2 regions of the Actinacidiphila yeochonensis CN732 genome follow, and region 1 is predicted to be linked to the other one. Evidence: riboswitches for the same ligand, from Rfam matches in the RefSeq annotation. Region 1 holds a riboswitch; the other holds the start of a gene.

Region 1 (10,291 bases):
GGTCGCGGCTCAGGGACCCGGGATCACCGTGACGATCACCGATCCGCACGGCGGCGTCGAGGCCGACTCGCTGCTCGACACCGTGCAGGAGCTGCGGGCGGCCGGCGCCGAGGCGATCCAGATCGACGGCGTCCGCGTCGTCGCCGGCACCTGCTTCACCGACGGCTCCGGCGGGGTCCTCGTCGACGGCCGCGAGGCCGTCCGGCCCTACGTGCTGAAGGTGATCGGCAACCCGCCGGACCTGGAGCCGGCTTTGAACATCCCCGGAGGGGTCGTGCAGTCACTGGAGAAGGAGCAGGTCGGCGTGGACGTGGTCCGGTCGCAGAAGATCGTCGTGGACGCCTTGCGGTCGGAGAAGCAGCCTGACTACGCTCGGTCATCGCGGTGAGCCGAGGGGTCGGTTCACCGGTGTGGTGCCAAGTGGTGGAAACTGTGAGTAGCGAGAGTTCGTCCTGCCCCACGGGCGGGTCTGCTTCTTTCAAGGGGAATCGCCCGTGAAGTTGTTTGGGAAGTTGTTCGGCAAGTCTGCGCGCCAGTCGGGTGACCCGGCCACGGCCCGCCACCGTGCGCCGCGAGGCGTGATGGAGGAGCAGGGAGGACAGGCCGCGTCCGGCGAGGGCCGGCCGCTGTTCCGGAACGATCCGCCGGCCGGCGGACACTCCGGCGCGCCCGGCGTGGCGCCTGTTGACCCCGCTTCGGCCCCGCGCATAGGTTTCGGGGAGCCATCGGCCTCTAAGGGTGGAGGGTACGGGGTGCTGGTCTGCGGAAGGTGCGGTCACAGCAACGTGGAAGCGAGCCGCTTCTGCAACAACTGCGGCGCGCCGCTGCGCGGCGGTGTGCCCGAGCGGTCCTCGGAGACCACGTCCACGATCTCCATCTCCGGCATCGAGGCGTACGAGGCGGAGGCCACCGGCCAGACGCCGATCCCGTCGCTCTCCCCGGAGGCCCAGGCCGCGGTGGAGGCGCTGCCGACGGGTTCGGCCCTGCTGGTGGTGCGGCGCGGCCCCAACTCCGGCAGCCGCTTCCTGCTCGACGACGAGGTGACCACGGCGGGCCGGCACCCGCAGAGCGACATCTTCCTCGACGACGTGACGGTCTCCCGGCGGCACGTGGAGTTCCGCCGCGGTGTCGACGGGCGCTTCGAGGTCTCCGACGTCGGCAGCCTCAACGGCACCTACGTCAACCGGGAGCGGATCGACTCGGTGCAGCTGGCCAACGGCGACGAGGTGCAGATCGGCAAGTACCGGCTGGTCTTCTACGCGAGCCAGCAGCAGCTGTTCTGAGCCGCTGTCCGCTCGCGGCCTCCAGCCGCTTCTGATCCCCCGGACGGTGGTCCGGGGGATCTCCAGGGAAGGTGGGTATGCCCAGGACGCGGAGCGGCGGGGGAGCCGGCGCCGGCGTCTCGTCGCGGGCCGGCGGCGAGCTGATGAGCATCGGCGCGGTGCTGGCCCGGTTGCGGGAGGAGTTCCCGGAGGTCAGCGTCTCCAAGATCCGCTTCCTGGAGACCGAGGGCCTGGTCGAGCCGCAGCGCACCCCCTCGGGGTACCGGAAGTTCTCCGCCTCCGACGTGGAGCGGCTGGCGTACGTGCTGCGGGTGCAGCGCGACCACTACCTGCCGCTGCGGGTCATCAGGGAGCAGCTCGACGCTCTCGACCGGGGCGACCCGGTGCCGCTGCCCGCCCAGGCGGAGCCCAGGGACCCCCTGGAGGGCGTTCTGGAGCCCGCGGCGCCCTCGCCGGTACGGGTGGGCCGGGAGGAGCTGCTGGCGGCCACAGGGGCGGACGGGGGCGCTCTGGCGGAGTGGGAGTCCTACGGGCTGGTCGAGGCCGGCCCTGACGGCGGGTACGCGGCGGAGGCGGTCGCCATCGCCCGGCTGATCGTCGACCTGGGCCGGTTCGGCCTGGAGCCGCGCCACCTGCGGGCGGTCAAGGCGGCGGCCGACCGGGAGGCCGGGCTGGTCGAGCAGGTCGTGGCGCCGCTGCGCCTGCACCGCAACCCGCAGACCCGTACCCGGGCCGAGGCCACCGCGCGCGAGCTGGCGGTGCTGTCGGTGCGGCTGCACGCGGCGATGGTGCAGTCGGCGCTCCGGGTTCGGCTGGGCTAGCGGCCGCAGGAGCAGTCCGGCCGGCGGGGTCGCAGGTCAGGGCCGGGTCCCGGCGGGCAGGCCGCTGCCGCGGCCCGGCGCGCGGCGGCGGGACACGGTCCGGGTGGCACCGGGTGGCGGCACCCGTACCGTGCCCGACTACCCAAACCCGGCGGGCACGGCCTAGGGTTGCTGTGTGAACGAGCTCGACGTTGTGGGTGTCCGGGTCGAAATGCCCTCCAACCAGCCGATCGTGCTCCTGCGGGAAGTAGGAGGCGACCGGTACCTGCCCATCTGGATCGGGCCGGGCGAGGCGACGGCCATCGCATTCGCGCAGCAGGGCATGACGCCTGCGCGACCGCTGACTCATGACCTCTTCAAGGACGTGCTCGAAGCGGTGGGACAGACGCTGACGGAGGTGCGTATCACGGACCTGAGGGAAGGCGTGTTCTACGCGGAGCTGGTGTTCGCCAGCGGGGTCGAGGTCAGTGCCCGGCCCTCCGACGCGATAGCCCTCGCCCTGCGGACCGGGACGCCGATCTACGGCAGCGACGGCGTGCTCGACGGCGCGGGCATCGCGATCCCGGACGAGCAGGAGGACGAGGTCGAGAAGTTCCGCGAGTTCCTCGACCAGATCTCGCCCGAGGACTTCGGCACCAGCAACCAGTAGACGGTGCGGACCGCCACCGGGTCCCGGCCCGTGCCGATCGGGTGGCCGGTGCGCCCTGCGCGGGCGCGCTCCGGTGCGCGGCCCGCGACGGGCCCCGGGCTGGGCGCGGCGGACGCCCGGGGGCCGGAGAAACCCGAATGGGGCAAAGTTGCAGGCCGAAAGCCATTCGGGGTGCACTTCCCGTTTCCGGGTTACTCGAAACCACCCCTGGGGTGTATTTCACTCGGCGTGCCGAGCGTGGCGATCGTTGACGCACGTGTGACGACTCCCTACCGTCGGAGGGGAAAGTCCGCTGGCACGTGCACGCGGCCGGCGGATGGGAAGGGACGGAGGGCGGCGTGAGAAGCACTGGCGACGGTCTGACGACCGGAGGCCCGTATTCCGCCCGGGGGGCACTGGCCCGAGCCGCGGTCGAGGGGAGCGGCGGTGCCGTTCCCGAGCAGCCGCCGGAGCGGGTCGGCTACCGGGGGCCGGCGGCCTGCGCCGCCACCGGCATCACCTACCGGCAACTGGACTACTGGGCGCGGACCGGACTGGTCGAACCGAGCGTCCGGCCCGCCTACGGCTCGGGGACGCAGCGGCTGTACAGCTTCGCCGACGTGGTGGTGCTCAAGATCGTCAAGCGGCTGCTCGACACCGGGGTGTCGCTGCAGAACATCCGCACCGCCGTCCAGCACCTGCGCTCGGTCGGGCCGGCCGAGCTGCCGCGGATGACGCTGATGAGCGACGGCGCCACCGTCTACGAGTGCACCTCGCCCGACGAGGTCGTGGAACTCCTCCAGGGCGGCCAGGGCATCTTCGGGATCGCCGTCGGCGTGGTGTGGCGGGACGTGCAGAGCGCCCTGTCCCAGATGCACGGCGAGCGGGTCGACACCGGAGAGACGCTGATCGGCCACAACCCCGCCGACGAGCTCGCCCGGCGGCGCAACCGGGCCGTGTGAGCCCCGTTCCAGGACGCTGATCCGCCCCGGTGGACCGCTCCGGCGGACCTCTCCGGGGCGGTCCGCGGCGCCGCACGACCCGCCGCACCGTACAGGTGTACGGCCGATGTCGGTGGGGTGCGGGACGATCGGGGTGTGAGAAGTGCGCCGACGATCCTGCATCTGGACATGGACGCGTTCTTCGCCTCGGTGGAGCAGGCGTCCAAGCCCAGCCTGCGCGGCAAGCCGGTCGTCGTCGGCGGCCTCGGCCCCCGGGGCGTGGTGTCGACCGCGTCCTACGAGGCACGCGTGCACGGCGTCCATTCCGCCATGGCCACCGCCCACGCCCGTCGGCTGGCGCCGAACGCCGCCTACCTCTACCCGCGCTTCGGCATCTACCGGCGCGTCAGCGGCATCGTCATGGCCCTGCTCGGCGCGGCGTCGCCGCTGGTGGAGCCGCTGAGCGTCGACGAGGCGTTCGTCGACCTGGAGGCGGCGCCAGGAGCCGCGGAGGACCCCAGGAGCGTCGCCCGGCGGCTGCGGGCCGAGATCCGGGCCGCCACCGGCCTGACCGCCTCCGTGGGGCTGGCCGGCTCCAAGCTGCTGGCCAAGATCGCCTCGGAGAAGGCCAAGCCGGACGGCCTGGTCGTCGTGGAGCCCGGCAGCGAGCAGGCGCTGCTCGACCCGATGCCGGTGCGCACCCTGCCCGGGGTCGGCCCGGCCACCGCCGAGCACCTGCGCCGGGCGGGCATCCTCACCGTCGGCGAGATCACCCAGGCGGGGGAGCCCGAGCTGGTGCGGCTGCTGGGCAAGGCGCACGGCGGCGGGCTGTTCGCGATGGCGGCCGGGGTGGACAACCGGCCGGTGGTCGCCGAGCGCGACGCGAAGTCCGTCTCCGTCGAGGACACCTACGACAGCGACCTCACCGACCGCGCCCACGTCCGCTACGAGATCGACCGGCTCGCCGAGCGCTGCGTCCAGCGGCTGCGCGGCGCCGGCCGGTCCGGCCGCACGGTGGTGGTGAAGGTGCGCCGGTACGACTTCTCCACCCTCACCCGCTCCGAGACGCTGCGCGCCCCCACGGACGACGCGTCGGTGGTGCGGGAGACCGCGCGGCGGCTGGCGGAGTCGGTGGACACCACCGGCGGGGTGCGGCTGCTGGGTGTCGGTGTGGCAGGGCTGGCCGACTTCACCCAGGAGGACCTCTTCGCGCAGAGCGACGCCCGGGCGGCGGGCGGCGCCGGCGCGGGTGGGTCCGTCGTCGACCTGCCCGCGAGCCCCCCGCCGCAGCCCGAGCGGTCGGCCCGCTGGCTCCCCGGCCAGGACGTCACCCACACGGAGTACGGGCCGGGGTGGGTGCAGGGCAGCGGTGTCGGACGGGTCACCGTCCGCTTCGAGGTACCGAGCGACACCCGGCCCGGACGGGTCCGCACCTTCCCCGCCGACGATCCCGGGCTGGAGCACAGCGAGCCGCTGCCCCTGGCCGCCGAGCCGGCGGCGACCGCGGACCCGGCCGCGGCGGCGGGGCCGGCGGCGGAGCCGGGTCCGGGCACGGGTCCGGGTCCGGCGCGGTAGCGCCCGTCCGGGCGGGTCCGCGCGGTGTCCCGGTCGCTGCGGGGCGGCCGGCGGATTCGGGTGGGGAGACGGGGTGGGGAGACAGGGGCCAGGGGGAGAGGGCGGGTCAGTCGCCGCCCGCCAGCTCGCCGAAGTCCCTGGCCGCCGGATCGGGGCCCGAGCGCGGCACGTCCATCCCGTAGTGGTGGTAGAGCTGGAGCTCCTGCTCCGGCGAGAGGTGGCGGCCGACACCGAAGTCGGGCGCGTCCTTGATGAGTGCCTTGCGGAACGGCACCCGCAGCTGCCCGTCGACCAGCTCGCTGGGCCCCAGCGGCACGAAGGCGTCGCGGGTGAACAGGCCGGTGCGCACCGCAGCCCACTCCGGCGAGCCGGTGGCGTCGTCGAGGTACACCTCGTCCACCGTGCCGATCCTCGCCCCGTCGCTGTCGAGGGCCCGGCGTCCTATCAGGCTGCGCGGATCGATGTCGGTCTGCACGACTCCTCCAACCCACGGGTGACAGCTGCTGACTCCACCCAAAGCCACATCCCGGGCCCTGTCGAGTCGGGGCCGAGCCGGCACCGATCAGGGACCGCCCCGCCGTCCCGCCGCCCGTTCGCCGCGCGGGCGTCCCCGGCCGGCGTCCGACCAGCGCCTCCACCAGGCCTGACGTCGTCCGCGGCGCCCGGCCGCCACAGCCTCGCCGGCCGGGCGCTGATAGGCTGGACGCGGCCGCATAGCCCGTGCGGGAGAGTCCTCACCAGCCCCGACGGTCGGGCGGGGTGGGGCGCCGAAGGAGCAACTCCTCCCCGGAATCTCTCAGGCATCCGTACCGCGCGGGTGAGGTCACTCTGGAAAGCAGGACAGCCCGGAAGCGAAGCGGCCGCCGGGTGTGTCCTCACCGACGGGGAAAGCCGCCCGGCAGCGGGGGGTGAAGCTCTCAGGTTCTCTGACAGAGGGGGAGGCCGCACGGGTGCCGGCCGGCACGGCACCCCCGATGGCCGTCGCAGACCAGGAGGCCCCCGCAATGAGCGAACGCCCCATCCCCCTCGCCGAGCTGGAAGCAGGCGTGCCCTTCGCTTCCCGGCACATCGGCCCCGACACCGGGGCGCTGGACAAGATGCTCGCCCAGGTCGGCTACGGCTCGCTGGACGAGCTGACCGCCGCCGCCGTCCCGGACACCATCAAGAGCGCCGAGGCGCTCGCCCTGCCGCCGGCCGTCACCGAGGCCGAGGTGCTGGCCGAACTGCGCGCCCTGGCCGGCCGCAACCAGGTCCTGGCGCCCATGATCGGCCTCGGCTACTACGGCACCTTCACCCCGCCGGTGATCCTGCGCAACGTCATGGAGAACCCGTCCTGGTACACGGCGTACACGCCGTACCAGCCGGAGATCTCCCAGGGCCGGCTGGAGGCGCTGCTGAACTTCCAGACCGTCGTCGCCGACCTCACCGGCCTGCCCACCTCCGGCGCCTCGCTGCTGGACGAGGGCACCGCCGCGGCCGAGGCGATGGCGCTGTCCCGCCGGGTCGGCAAGGTCAAGAACGGCGTCTTCCTGGTCGACGCCGACACCTTCCCGCAGACCCTGGCCGTGGTGCGCACCCGCGCGGAACCGACGGGCGTCGAGGTCGTCACCGCCGACCTCTCACAGGGCATCCCGGCCGAGGTCGCCGAGCGCGGCGTCTTCGGCGTGCTGCTGCAGTACCCGGGCGCCGGGGGCGCCGTACGGGACCTGCGGCCGGTCGTCGAGCAGGCCCACGAGCTGGGCGCCGTCGTCACCGTGGCCGCCGACCTGCTGGCGCTGACCCTCCTGACCTCGCCCGGCGCCCTGGGCGCGGACATCGCGGTGGGCACCACGCAGCGCTTCGGCGTCCCCATGGGCTTCGGCGGCCCGCACGCCGGCTACATGGCCGTCCGCGAGGCGTACGCGCGCAACCTGCCCGGCCGGCTGGTCGGCGTCTCCGTGGACGCCGACGGCAACCCCGCCTACCGGCTGGCGCTCCAGACCCGCGAGCAGCACATCCGCCGGGAGAAGGCCACCAGCAACATCTGCACCGCGCAGGTGCTGCTGGCCGTCATGGCCGGCATGTACGCCGTCTACCACGGCCCGGACGGGCTGGCCGCCATCGCCCGCCGTACCCACCGGTACGCGGCCGTGCTCGCCGCGGGGCTGCGCGCCGCCGGGGTGGAGCTGGCCGAGGAGGCGTTCTTCGACACCCTCACCGCCACCGTGCCCGGCCGGGCCGCGGACATCGTGGCCGCCGCCCGCGAGCGGGGCGTCAACCTGCGGCCCATCGACGCCGACCACGTCGGCCTCTCCTGCGACGAGACCACCACCCGCGCCCAGCTCACCGCCGTGCTGGCCGCCTTCGGCGCGCCCGAGGCCGACCTCGACGCGCTGGACGCGGCCACCCCGGACGCGCTGCCGTCCGCGCTGGAGCGCACCGAGCCGTACCTCACCCACCCGGTCTTCCACGAGCACCGCAGCGAGACCGCGATGCTGCGCTACCTGCGCCGCCTCGCCGACCGCGACTACGCCCTGGACCGGGGAATGATCCCGCTCGGGTCGTGCACGATGAAGCTCAACGCGACCACCGAGATGGAGCCGGTCACCTGGCCGGAGTTCGGTGCCCTGCACCCCTTCGCGCCCGCCGAGCAGGCGGCCGGGTACCTGGAGCTCATCCACGGCCTGGAGGACCAGCTCGCCGCCGTCACCGGCTACGACAAGGTCAGCCTGCAGCCCAACGCGGGCTCCCAGGGCGAACTGGCCGGGCTGCTGGCGGTGCGCGCCTACCACCGTGCCAACGGCGACACCCAGCGCACGGTCTGCCTCATCCCGTCCTCCGCGCACGGCACCAACGCGGCCAGCGCCGTGATGGCCGGCATGCGCGTGGTGGTCGTCAAGACCAGCGAGGACGGCGACGTCGACGTCGCGGACCTGCGCGCGAAGATCGAGCAGCACCGCGACGAACTCGCCGTGCTGATGGTGACCTACCCCTCCACGCACGGCGTGTTCGAGGAGCACATCACCGAGGTGTGCGCCGCCGTCCACGACGCGGGCGGCCAGGTGTACGTCGACGGCGCCAACCTCAACGCGCTGGTCGGCCTGGCCCAGCCGGGCCGGTTCGGGGCCGACGTGTCCCACCTGAACCTGCACAAGACGTTCTGCATCCCGCACGGCGGCGGCGGCCCCGGCGTCGGCCCGGTGGCCGTGCGCGCCCACCTGGCACCGCACCTGCCCAACCACCCGCTCCAGCCCGAGGCCGGCCCGGCCACCGGTGTCGGCCCGATCGCGGCGGCGCCCTGGGGCTCGGCCGGCATCCTGCCGATCTCCTGGACCTACGTCCGGCTGATGGGCGCCGAGGGGCTCAAGAAGGCCACGCAGGTCGCCGTCCTCAGCGCCAACTACGTCGCCAAGCGGCTGGAGCCGCACTACCCGGTGCTCTACACCGGCCCCGGCGGGCTGGTCGCCCACGAGTGCATCATCGACCTGCGGCAGCTCACCAAGGAGACCGGGGTGACCGTCGACGACGTCGCCAAGCGGCTCATCGACTACGGCTTCCACGCCCCGACGATGTCCTTCCCGGTGGCCGGCACGCTGATGATCGAGCCCACCGAGAGCGAGGACCTGGCCGAACTCGACCGGTTCTGCGACGCGATGGCCGCCATCCGGCGCGAGATCGACAAGGTCGCCGAGGGCCGGTGGCCGGCCGAGGACAACCCGCTGCGCGGCGCCCCGCACACCTCCGCCGTCCTGGCGGGGAAGTGGGAGCACGCCTACACCCGGCAGGAGGCGGCCTTCCCGGAGGGTGTGAAGGCCGCGGACAAGTACTGGCCGCCGGTGCGCCGCATCGACGGCGCCTTCGGCGACCGCAACCTGGTCTGCTCCTGCCCGCCGCCGGAGGCGTTCGAGGGCTGACAGGGCAGGCGCCTTCCCGGCGCCGCCGTCCGGGCCCGGGTCCGCGCCGCCCTCCGGGGCGTCCGGGGCCGGGCCCGCAGCGTGTCCGCCATGCCCGGCCCCGGGCAGGGCTCCAGCCGGTCCCCCCACGAGCGGGGGACCGGCTGGAGTCCCGCGACCCGGGTGGACGTCCCGGCCCGCGGCCGGGTGCCCAACGGAACGCCCGGCGCGCACCGGCGGGGGTCGGGCCTCAGGCCGCCGTGGTGACGCGCCCGGCGGAGACCGGGCGGTGCGGCGCGATGATCTTGCCGTCCGGCAGCAGCTCGCCGGTGTCCTCGAAGACCAGCACGCCGTTGCACAGCAGGCTCCAGCCCTGCTCCGGGTGGTGGGCGACGATCGCGGCCGCCTCCCGGTCGGAGCACTCGGCTGTGGGGCACTGCGGCTGGTGGTTGCACATGGTGTGTGTGGTCTTTCGCTGCGAGAGGCCGACGGCGCTTGCGCCCGCCTCGCCTGAGTGGTTCATCTGCTCCCCCGTCTCGTGGTGCGGCGCTCCCAGTGTTGCCCCGCGGCGCTCGCTCCGCAGGTATTTCACCGATGCGATCCCCTTTAGGGCACGACGCGTCACCCGCGCGGGCGGTTGCGTACACTCAGCGGCTCCCTCCCCTCCGAACGGGAGGGGAGGGAGCCGCTGTGCGCGCGGTCCGGCGCCTTCGCACCAAGCCCTCGGCCGACGCCGCTCGCGACCGATCTCGACCGCTCGCGGCCGTTCGTGACCGCCCGCGTGCTCAGGCGGGCGAGCCGGCCAGCGGAGGCGGCGCCAGCCACACGCTGAGCACCGGGGCGAGCTCCACCATCCGGTAGACGCGGTGCGCGGCGATCCCCGGCGGGGCCGGGGCGAGCGGCACCAGAAGGTCGGCGGGGTCCGGCTGGGCCGTCGCCGCGTCGGTGCGCGGCACCGTGTGCAGCCACAGCGCCATCATGTACATCGACGGCACCGACAGCAGATGCGGCTGGTAGGTGTCCGGCAGCGCGTCCGCCTGCCCCAACGCCCGTTCCGTGGACGCCAGGTAGGGGCCCTCGGCGAACCGCGAGAACACCCAGCCGTCCGCCGTCAGGACGGTCTCGCCCGCCGCCACCACGACCGCGCCCGACCGGATATGGAAACGCCAGC
Region 2 (10,291 bases), 1.4 Mb from region 1:
GCGGCACGACGGTGGCGGTCTGGTTGACCATCTTGTCGATGTCGCCCCACGCCTTGGTGCGGGCCGCCGCGTCGGTGTTGGCGATCGCCGCCGACAGCGCCTCGTTGATCTTCGGGTCGTTCAGCTCCATCAGGTTGTTGCCGCCCGAGGGCTTGATGGCGCTGCCGTCCACGATCTGGTCCAGGAAGCCGTAGCCGGTGGGCCAGTCGGAGCCCCACGCCATCAGCATCAGGCCCAGCTGGTGCGAGTGCACGTAGTCGGGCACTCCGACGAAGTTCGAGAAGTACTTGCCGGCCGGGTACTGCTTGATGGTGAGGTTGATGCCGACGGCCTTCAGCGACTGCTGGATCGCGGTGGCCATGGCGACCTCGGTGGGCCGGTCCGAGCGGGCGGTGATGTTCATCGAGAACCCGCCGGGCTTGCCGCACGCGGCCAGCTCGGACTTCGCCTTCGCCACGTCGCCCTTGTCGCCGGCGGACGGGTAGAGGTCGAACTTGCTGTAGCCGTTGACGGTCGGCGGCAGCAGCGTGCTGGCGACGTCGCCGTGCGAGGGACCGCCGAACGCCTGCTGCACGGACGCCTTGTCGATGCCGTACTCCACCGCGTTGCGGCAGTGGATGTTGTCGAACGGCGCGACCTTCGAGTCGATCGCCAGGTACTGCGTGGCGCCCGCGTACGGGTCGTCGCTGTTGGCCTTGTACTGCGGCTGCGTGAGCAGCTTGGGCTGCGTCTGCGGCTGCACGCCGGTGCCGGCCGCGTCCACGGTGCTGTCGTCGGCGAGCAGGTCGTCGTCGACGGTGGTCGGGTTCACCTTGAACTTCAGGGTGATCTTGTCCGGCAGCGCCTTGCGGATCGGGTCGTTGGCCGCCGACCACTGCGGGTTGCGCACCAGCGTCGCGCCCTGGCCGTCCTGGTAGGACTGGAACATGTACGGGCCGGTGGACTGGATGTGGTTGACGTACGAGGCGCCGGTGTCCTTGGACTGCTGCACCGGGGCGGTCTGCGCGAACGTCGCCAGGTAGTCGAAGTCCGCGAACGGCTTGCTGAGGTGGAAGACGATCGTGCTGTCGTTCGGCGTCTCGATCGACGCCAGCCCGTTCGGGTCCTTGTCCTTGTACGGGCCGGGGTACTTGGCGTCGTCGGCCAGGTACGCCTTGAAGTACGTGGGGCCGTTGGAGAGCGCCTCGGGCGCGAAGTTGCTGCGCTCGACGGCGTACTTGACGTCCTTGGAGGTCACCGGGGTGCCGTCCTGGAACTTCACGCCGCTGCGCAGGGTGTAGGTCCAGGTCTTGGCGTCGGCGCTGGGCTTGCCGAGGCCCGTCGCCAGGTCGGGGACGACGGTCAGGCCGTCGCTGCCCGCGGCCGGCTTGAAGGTCAGCAGCGGGCGGGAGTACAGCCGGGAGAAGTCCTGCACCCAGCCGTAGTAGGTGTTGCCGGGGTCGAGGGAGTCCGGCGTGTCGGAGTCCTCCATCGTGACCGTGCCGCCCTTTTTGGAGGACTGGTTCACGATGCTGGTCAGTGCGGCGTTCTGCCCGGCGGTGGCTCCGGTGCCGCCCTTGCCGTTGGACGTGGCGTGGCTGCCGCCGCCCTTGCCGCCGCAGGCCGACACCCCCAGGGCGAAGGCGGTGACCAGCGCCAGCGCCGCTGTCGCTTTGCTCGTTTTCATGCCGAGGACGACCTCCTGATCGGTGGGTGGTGCAGAGCCAGGCCGGCCGCGGGGATGGGCGGCGGCGCCGGCGGTTCGGCGGTGCGGATGCGGGTGGGGAGCAGGGGTGCGGGCCTACTTGCCGCGCGGGTCGAGCGCGTCGCGCAGCCCGTCGCCGAGCAGGTTGAAGGCGAGGACGGTGATGAAGATGGCCGCACCGGGCACGACCATGAACATCGGGTCGATCTCGAAGTACGTCACGGCGTCGGTGAGCATGTTGCCCCACGACGCCTGGGGCGGGGCGATGCCGACGCCGAGGTAGCTCAGGCCGGCCTCGAAGAGGATGTTCGTGGGGATCAGCAGCGTGGAGTACACGAGGATCGGCGCCACGAGGTTCGGCAGCAGCTCCCGGAAGAGGATGTACGGCCCGCGGGCGCCCAGGCTGCGTGCCGCCTCGACGAACTCCCGCTCGCGCAGGCTGAGCGTCTGGCCGCGCACGATCCGGCCCATGTAGGGCCAGTTGAAGAAGCCGATCACGAAGATCAGCACCCACACGTGCAGCCACAGCCCGCTCAGCCCGAAGGCGCCGTCCTGGAGGGCCGCGGAGATCGAGATGGCGAACAGCAGCAGCGGGAAGGCGAGGAAGATGTCCATCAGCCGGCTGATCAGGCTGTCCACCCAGCCGCCGTAGTAGCCGGCGACGACGCCGAGGACGGTGCCGATCACGTTGGACAGCACGGTCGCGCCGGTGGCCACCAGCAGCGACAGCCACGAACCCTCGATGATGCGGGAGAGCATGTCCCGCCCGTACAACGGGTCCACGCCCAGCGGGTGCGCCCAACTGACGCCGCCCCAGCCGCCCTTGGGGGCGAGCAGGTTCGGGTCGACCAGGTTCTGGTGGAACTTGTCCGGGTCGAGGTCGAAGATCGACTCGATCGGCCGGGCCAGCACGGCCAGCAGCACCAGCAGGATGACGACGATGCCGCCCGCCACGGCCACCTTGTCCCGCCGGAAGCGCCGCCAGGCGATCTGGCCGAGGGAGCGCCCCTCGATCAGGCTCGGCCCGGCCCCGCTCAGGACAGCCTCGGGCTGGGCCTCGGCCTGTCCCGGGGTGGTCTCGATCGGTGCGGTCATGGTGGTGACGACCCCTCTCGCCGGCGGGCTGCCAGCGCGCGCCCGGCCGCGGTGGCGGCTCGGACCCCGCTGTTGCCAGTTGCTGCTCGGTGCCCTGCTCAGTGCTCTGCTCGGTGCCCTGTTCAGTGCTCTGCTGGTGCTGTCCTGCGGCTGTTCTCGGTGCTGTCCCGCGCCTGCTCGACGGCCCTTGGGGCCTCTTCGGCGCCGGCTCCGCGCCCGTTCGGAATGTGCCTGGTACTGCCCGGTGCTACCCACTGCTGGCTGGTGCTACTCGGCGCCGTCAGGTGCGATACCGCTCGGCGCCGCCCGGTACTGCCGGGTGCGGTGCCGCTCGGTGCTGATCCGTGCCGATCCGTGCTCTGCTCGGTGCTGATCCGTGCTCTGCTCGGTGCTCTGATCCGTGCTGCTCGGTGCCTGTTTCGACGTGCGTGCCGCGCTGTGCCGCCCGCCCGCCGTACCGCCGCGGGCCGCCGTTCGTACCGCTCGCCGCCGCGCGACCGCCCGCCGACAACGGCGCGGACGTCACTCCGTGTCGCACTCTTCGCGGCTCCCCGCGACCGGTCTGGTCGCGCAACAGCCGTTCTTTCAAGCCGACTTCACTCGTACCGCTGTTCGCCGCCCGGCAGGCCGCGCGGCCGGTCGCACAGTGGTCGGCCGGCCCGTCCAGCGTCGGACCCGGAAATCCTTTTGACATGCACTTTCCAGGACCTCCTGCCGCTGGATTCTTCTGCCCGCTCGCGATCACCCGCCAGCCCCCGCCGGGAAGGGATGCGCAACTGTGATCTTCTGACGGACCGTTTGTTACCCGTTCGTCCGGCCGGGGTACGGTCATGCCGTGAACGAGCGGCTGCGTGCGGTGTGTGACCTGATGGTGCCCCAGGCCAGGGAGATGTCCGGCCTGCATGAGTACGACGGGCGGGTGCAGGACCTCTCACCGGACGGCGTGCGGGCCGCGCTCGCCGCGCTGGAGCGGGCGCGCGGCACCGGGCCGCTGCGCGACGCCCACGACGAGGCCCACCTCGCCGTCTTCGAACGGGCCCTGCGCGTCCAGTACGGCGACCTCGAACTGCACCGCCGCAGCCCCTACCCGCACCTGTCCAACCTCGAACTGGCCACCTACGACCGCGAGTACGCCCCGGCGAAGGAGCGCGAGCGGGCCCGGCGCCGCCACCTGGCGCGGTGGCCGGACGCCGTGGACGCCGCCCTGGCCTCGCTGGACCTGGTGCCGGCTCCGGTCGCGGGGGCGCTGCTCGGCGCGGTCCGCGGCCTGACGGAGGGGGTCGACCCGGAGAGCGGCGCCGAGGCCGCCGCCGCGCTGCGGGCGCACGCCCGGCTCACCACCCACCTGGAACGGACCGCCGCGCACGGCGACCCCGATCCGCGGCTGGGCGGACCGGCGCTGGCCGCGCTGATGGGCTCGCAGGAGGGCCTGGAGGTCGACCTCGCCCGGCTGGCGTCGGAGGCCGCGCGGGAGCGCGCCCGGCTGGAGGAGATGCTGGCGCGCGCCTGCGCCGAGTTGGACGCGCGCCGGAGTGTGGCGTCGCTGATCCCGGAGCTGCTGGCCGACCACCCGGCCGCCGACGAGGTCGTCCCGGAGGCGGCCCGGCTCACCGAGGAGGTGATCGCCTTCACCCGGGACCTTGGGCTCGCCCCGCACACCGACGGCGAGTGCGCGGTCGGCCCGGCCCCGGCGTCGCGGAGCTGGGCGATGGCGATGATGACGTGGGCCGCGCCGGGCGAGCGGGACGCCCCGTCCTGGTACCACGTGACGCCGCCGGACCCGTCGTGGCCGGAGGAGGAGCAGGAGGAGTGGCTGACCGTCTTCAGCCGCACCAGCCTGCCGGCGATCACCGTCCACGAGGTGGCGCCCGGGCACTTCGCGCACGGCCGGGCGCTGCGCCGGGCCGCGGGGCCGGTGCGGCGGCTGCTGCACGGCCTGTCCTTCACCGAGGGGTGGGCGCACTACGCGGAGGAGGTCTGCCTGGAGGAGGGGTTCCGGGCCGACGACCCGCGGTTCGCGGTGGGCGTGGCGTTGGAGGCGCTGGTCCGGGTCACCCGGCTCAGCTGCGCGATCGGGCTGCACACCGGGGCGCTGACCCTGGACGACGCCACGGAGCTCTTCGTCCGCGACGCCCACCTGTCGCCGGCCGCGGCGGCCTCGGAGGCCCGGCGCGGCACGTTCGACGCCGCGTACGGCCGCTACACCTGGGGGAAGCTGGAGATCCTGCGGCTGCGCGAACGCGCCCGGGCGCAGTGGGGTTCGGGCTTCACGCTCAAGCGCTTCCACGCGGCGCTGCTGGAGCTGGGCAGCCCGCCGCTGGGGCTGCTGGACGCGGCGCTCGCGGGCTGAGCGCGCGGCGGGACGGTTCGGGGATCGGCCGGGGCCGCTGGGGGCGTCGGGGCAGGGTGCCGACTGGGCCCGGCTGGGCGTCGGACAGCGTCCCGGCCTGGCCCGGCAGCGCGCGGGGCCGGGCCCAGCGGTTCGCCCGCCGTAGTGCATGGCCCGGCCCAACCGGGTACGGCCCAACCAGGTACGGCGCGGAACCCACCGGGCCGTGCCGGACGGCTCGCCCCTCCGGCCCTCCCCGGCTCCGGCCCCGCCCTCCGGTCCTGCGGCCCTCCCGCGGCGACGGCCGTACCGGCCTCAGCGGTCGAAGATGGGCCGGCCGAAGGTACGCATCCACAGGGCCACGGGGTCGTACGGGTCGGCCAGCGACACCGTGGAGACGGCGACGCCGTCGGGCACCCCGGCCACCGCCTGCTGCATCATCATCCGCACCGACTCCGCCGCCTGCGGGGCGCCGTCGTGCACCTCCACGCCGACGGCCAGGTACGGCTCGCCCAGGACCGGCTGCACCCACGCCTGGCGCAGGCCGCGCACGACGGGTGTGCGGTGGGCGGCCTGGGCGAGCAGGGCGTGGAACTCGGGCAGCGGCAGGGAGGGCTCGCCGATCTGGAGCGGCCCGGCCGGCAGCACGTCGAGGCCGACCGCCACCCGGCGCAGGTCGGCCCAGGGCACGCCGATCCCGCCGCCGGCCGCGTGCGGGTTGATCCACAGGCCGAGCCGGTCGGGGTAGAGGCACTGGGCGATCTCGCGGCCGGAGACCACCTCGTGGTCGCGGTTCCACCCGCTGGCGGCCAGCTCGCGCGGCGAGCTGAAGCAGGGCGTGTAGCCGTACCCGTCCAGTTGCATGGAGCCGTACCGCGCGTCCGGTGAGCCCGGCGAGCCGTGCCAGAGCAGCATCCACACCTGGCCCTCGGCCAGCGACGCGAGCAGGTTCTCGTATGCGTCGAACCGGCCGGGTGCCACCTGGAGCAGCGACTGCTCCACCTGGCCGGCCGGCGCCGCACCGCCTTGCGCGCCCGCGATCACGTGGGACCGCCCCTTTCCCCTCGTCCTTGCGTTCACCTCACGTCGCCCGCCATCAAATCAGGTGGGGGTTCGCGGTGGAACGTCGACCGACTCAACCGCTTCCGGATATACGGCGCGTACAGGTCCGCTGAACGTGCCCGGCCCACCGGGTGTGCGCCGGTCCCCGTCCGCGGGTTCCGCGCGCCGCCCGGCCCGGGACCGGGTCCGTCGGGGACCCGGCCCCGGGCCCGGGCTCAGTCGCGGGCTCAGTCGCGGGTGAAGAACGGCTGCACCCTGTCGAGCATCCAGTCGCCGACCGGGTCCTGGGCCAGGTCCAGGAGGATCAGGTGGACCGGCCAGGGCGGCAGCGCGGTGCCCGCGGCCCGGCCCAGCGCGTCCAGGGCGGCGGCCCGGTCGCCCTCCTGCCAGCCGTCCAGCTCGACCCCGACGAAGAGCGCCGGCGGGTCGTCCTCGACCACCGCCATGGCCCGCCGGGCGCTGAGCACCACCGGGGTCACCGCGAACTCGCCGGCCGCCGCGGCCAGGAAGTCCACCGGTTCGCTCTCGTGGTCCGGCTCCCACAGCCGCACCCGCGCGCCGGAAGCGGTCTCCGCGCCGCGCTCCCCCGCCGCGGGCCGGCACAGCCGGGCCACGGCCGCGGGCGGCAGCGGCACCCCGACCGCGCCGCCGGGGTTGACCGCGATGCCCAGCTGCGGCGGCAGGCCGCGGGCGAACTCCTGGACCGGCGCCACCGTGCACGACATGCCTTCGGCGGCCAGCCGGAACTGCTGCTCGGAGCTGAACACCGGCACGAACAGCGCGCCGCCCAGCTCCATCGTGGGCAGGTCGAGTTCGACCGAGTCCGGGCTGCCGCCGTTCGGCAGCGGCACCCACACGTGCGAGCGGCCGAGCACCTCCAGCAGCCTGGGCGTGGCCGCGGGGTTGCCCAGGCTGGCGCTCAGCACCTCTTCCAGCTCGTTGGCCGGCCATATGTACGGCGCCGGATTCTCCATACCCACCCTTGTCCGCGCTTGTCCGTCACGTGCGCGGGAAACCCTATCCGGCCCGGGGCCCGCGGGGGATGCCGCCGACCGGGTGCTTCCGGACGGGCGCGGAGGAGCATGAAGGGACACGGAGGGGTGCGGACCGGTCGGGGTGGAGCCGGCTCGGCCCTCGCCGCGCCGCTGCCCGGCGGAGGCCGGAGCGCTGCCGGACCGCTGCCGGACGACGGGCCGCTGTCCGGCGGGCCGGCCGGGCGGGCCGGGCGGGCGGGGCCCCGGGGCGACGTGCAATGATGAGGCCAGACATCTGCATAACGGCCGTTCGAGGCCGCGCGGGAGAGTTCCGGGACCAGCCGGCCGGTACGGCGGCGGGCCCGGCGCCGAAGGAGCAAGCCCTCCCTTGAATCTCTCAGGCACAGATACCGCGCGGGCGAGGCAGATCTGAAAAGCGGAGCGGTGCGCCCCCGGGCCCCGCTCCCACCCAAGGTGCAAACCGTGGCCCCTCGCCGGGTTCACGGTGAACCTCTCAGGTTCCGATGACAGATGGGGAGGCCGGACCGAGGGCCCCTCGTCCGGCCCGTACCGGCCGCCATCCGACCGTCACACCTGGGAGTCCACAACCCCATGAGCGAGCCCCGCAGGACCGCGCTCGACGCGCTGCACCGCGCCCTGGGCGCCACCATGACCGACTTCGCCGGCTGGGACATGCCGCTGCGCTACGCCAGCGAGCGCGAGGAGCACCAGGCCGTGCGCACCCGGGCCGGCCTCTTCGACCTCTCGCACATGGGCGAGATCGCCGTCACCGGGCCGCAGGCCGGACAGGCGCTGGACCACGCGCTGGTCGGCCACCTGTCGGCGCTGGCGGTGGGCCGGGCCCGCTACACGATGGTGTGCGCGCCCGACGGCGGCATCCTCGACGACCTGATCGTGTACCGGACCGGCGACCAGGAGTACCTGGTCGTGGCCAACGCCTCCAACGCCCAGACGGTGCTGGACACGCTGGCGCTGCGCGCGGCCGGGTTCGACGCCGAGGTGCGCGACGACCGCGACGCGTACGCGCTGCTCGCCGTCCAGGGCCCGCAGGCGCCGGCCATCCTGGCCTCCCTCACCGACGCCGACCTGGACTCCCTGCGCTACTACGCCGGGCTGCCGGGCGTGGTCGCGGGCGTGCCGGCGATGATCGCCCGCACGGGCTACACCGGCGAGGACGGCTTCGAGCTGTTCGTGGCGCCGGGCGACGCCGAGAAGCTGTGGCAGGCGCTGACCGAGGCGGGCGCGCCGCACGGCCTGGTCCCCTGCGGGCTGTCCTGCCGCGACACCCTCCGGCTGGAGGCCGGCATGCCGCTGTACGGCCACGAGCTGACCGCCTCGGTGACGCCCTTCGACGCGGGCCTGGGCCGGGTCGTGAAGTTCGACAAGCCGGGCGACTTCGTCGGGCGTGAGGCGCTGCTGGCCGCGGCCGCCCGGGCCGCGGAGGTCCCGCCGCGCACCCTGGTCGGCCTGGTCGCCGAGGGCCGGCGGGTGCCGCGGGCCGGCTTCCCGGTGGTGGACGCGGCCGGCGCGGTGATCGGCGAGGTCACCTCCGGCGCGCCCTCCCCGACCCTCGGGGTGCCGATCGCGATGGCGTACGTCGACGCCGCCCACACCGAGCAGGGCACGTCCGGGGTGGCCGTGGACATCCGCGGCTCCCACGAGCCGCACTCCGTGGTGGCGCTGCCGTTCTACAAGCGCGCCCGCTGACCGGTGGCTGGTCCGGTCACCGACCGGTCACCGGACCGGCCACCGGTCGATCGCCGGACCGGCCACCGGCCGGTTCCGTCTGAGCCCGCCGTCCGCGTCCCCCGCCCGGCTCCCACCGGCGGCGCGCCGGCGGGCTCGTACCGAAAGCCCCACCTCCCCCCACCCGACCGCCGCGTGCGCCGTCCGTGGCCCGCGCGGCCGTACCCACACCTCCATATCCGGGAGAATTCGCGCCATGACCATCAACCCTGAGCAGCTGCGCTACAGCAAGGAGCACGAGTGGCTCGACGCCGCCGAGGACGGCGTGTCCACCGTGGGGATCACCTCGCACGCCGCCGACGCGCTCGGTGACGTCGTCTTCGTCCAGCTCCCGGAGGTCGGCGCGTCGGTCACCGCGGGCGAGAGCTGCGGCGAGCTGGAGTCGACCAAGTCCGTCAGCGAGCTGTACTCGCCGGTCAGCGGTGAGGTGACGGAGGTCAACCAGGACGTGGCCGACGACCCGTCGCTGGTGAACACCGCCCCCTTCGCCGGCGGCTGGCTGTTCAAGGTGCGGGTCTCCGGGGAGGCCGAGGAGCTGCTCTCCAAGGCCGAGTACGACGCGTTCATCGAGGGCTGAGGCCGCCATGTCGCTTCTGAACCAGTCCCTGCACGACTTCGACCCGGACGTCGCCGCCGCCATCGACGCCGAGCTGGAGCGTCAGCGCACCACCCTGGAGATGATCGCCTCCGAGAACTTCGCGCCCACCGCGGTGCTGGAGGCCCAGGGCTCGGTGCTGACGAACAAGTACGCCGAGGGCTACCCCGGCCGCCGCTACTACGGCGGCTGCGAGCACGTCGACGTCATCGAGCAGCTCGCCATCGACAGGGTCAAGGCGCTGTTCGGCGCCGAGGCGGCCAACGTGCAGCCGCACTCCGGCGCGCAGGCCAACGCCGCGGCGATGTTCGCCCTGCTCAACCCCGGGGACACCATCCTGGGGCTGGACCTGGCGCACGGCGGCCACCTCACCCACGGCATGCGGATCAACTTCTCCGGCAAGCTGTACGACGTGGCCGCCTACCACGTGGACGCCGAGACCGGCCTGGTCGACATGGCCGAGGTGGAGCGGCTGGCCAAGGAGCGGCGCCCGAAGCTGATCGTGGCCGGCTGGTCGGCGTACCCGCGCCAGCTGGACTTCGCGGAGTTCCGCCGGATCGCGGACGAGGTCGGCGCCTACCTGATGGTGGACATGGCCCACTTCGCCGGCCTCGTCGCGGCGGGGCTGCACCCCTCGCCGGTGCCGTACGCGGACGTGGTGACCACCACCACGCACAAGACGCTGGGCGGCCCGCGCGGCGGCGTCATCCTGGCCAAGGCCGAGCTGGCGAAGAAGATCAACTCCGCTGTCTTCCCTGGTCAGCAGGGTGGCCCGCTGGAGCACG

Evidence for each region. A riboswitch is a leader RNA that binds a small molecule or an ion and turns the genes downstream of it on or off. The one in region 1 is predicted to bind glycine.
Region 2: it holds a riboswitch for glycine, as region 1 does, so the genes downstream of both, gcvT (glycine cleavage system aminomethyltransferase GcvT) here and gcvP (aminomethyl-transferring glycine dehydrogenase) in region 1, are expected to answer to the same signal.

Annotation. Positions count from the first base shown of each region.
Region 1 covers NZ_JQNR01000005.1:4,378,189-4,388,479, forward strand. Annotated here, with positions in the region: gene BS72_RS29725 (DUF881 domain-containing protein) at 1-388, shown strand, start outside; gene BS72_RS39670 (FHA domain-containing protein) at 582-1,283, shown strand; gene ftsR (transcriptional regulator FtsR) at 1,361-2,104, shown strand; gene BS72_RS29740 (bifunctional nuclease family protein) at 2,280-2,753, shown strand; gene BS72_RS29745 (MerR family transcriptional regulator) at 3,092-3,694, shown strand; gene BS72_RS29750 (DNA polymerase IV) at 3,830-5,248, shown strand; gene BS72_RS29755 (PRC-barrel domain-containing protein) at 5,355-5,723, opposite strand; glycine riboswitch at 5,962-6,070, shown strand; glycine riboswitch at 6,072-6,188, shown strand; gene gcvP (aminomethyl-transferring glycine dehydrogenase) at 6,253-9,141, shown strand; gene BS72_RS29765 (DUF5999 family protein) at 9,371-9,577, opposite strand; gene BS72_RS29770 (hypothetical protein) at 9,906-10,291, opposite strand, start outside.
Region 2 covers NZ_JQNR01000005.1:2,965,938-2,976,228, reverse strand. Annotated here, with positions in the region: gene BS72_RS24405 (ABC transporter substrate-binding protein) at 1-1,666, opposite strand, end outside; gene BS72_RS24400 (ABC transporter permease) at 1,781-2,779, opposite strand; gene BS72_RS24395 (DUF885 family protein) at 3,615-5,129, shown strand; gene BS72_RS24390 (enhanced serine sensitivity protein SseB C-terminal domain-containing protein) at 5,424-6,152, opposite strand; gene BS72_RS24385 (enhanced serine sensitivity protein SseB) at 6,398-7,144, opposite strand; glycine riboswitch at 7,456-7,567, shown strand; glycine riboswitch at 7,568-7,685, shown strand; gene gcvT (glycine cleavage system aminomethyltransferase GcvT) at 7,757-8,872, shown strand; gene gcvH (glycine cleavage system protein GcvH) at 9,108-9,488, shown strand; gene glyA (serine hydroxymethyltransferase) at 9,496-10,291, shown strand, end outside.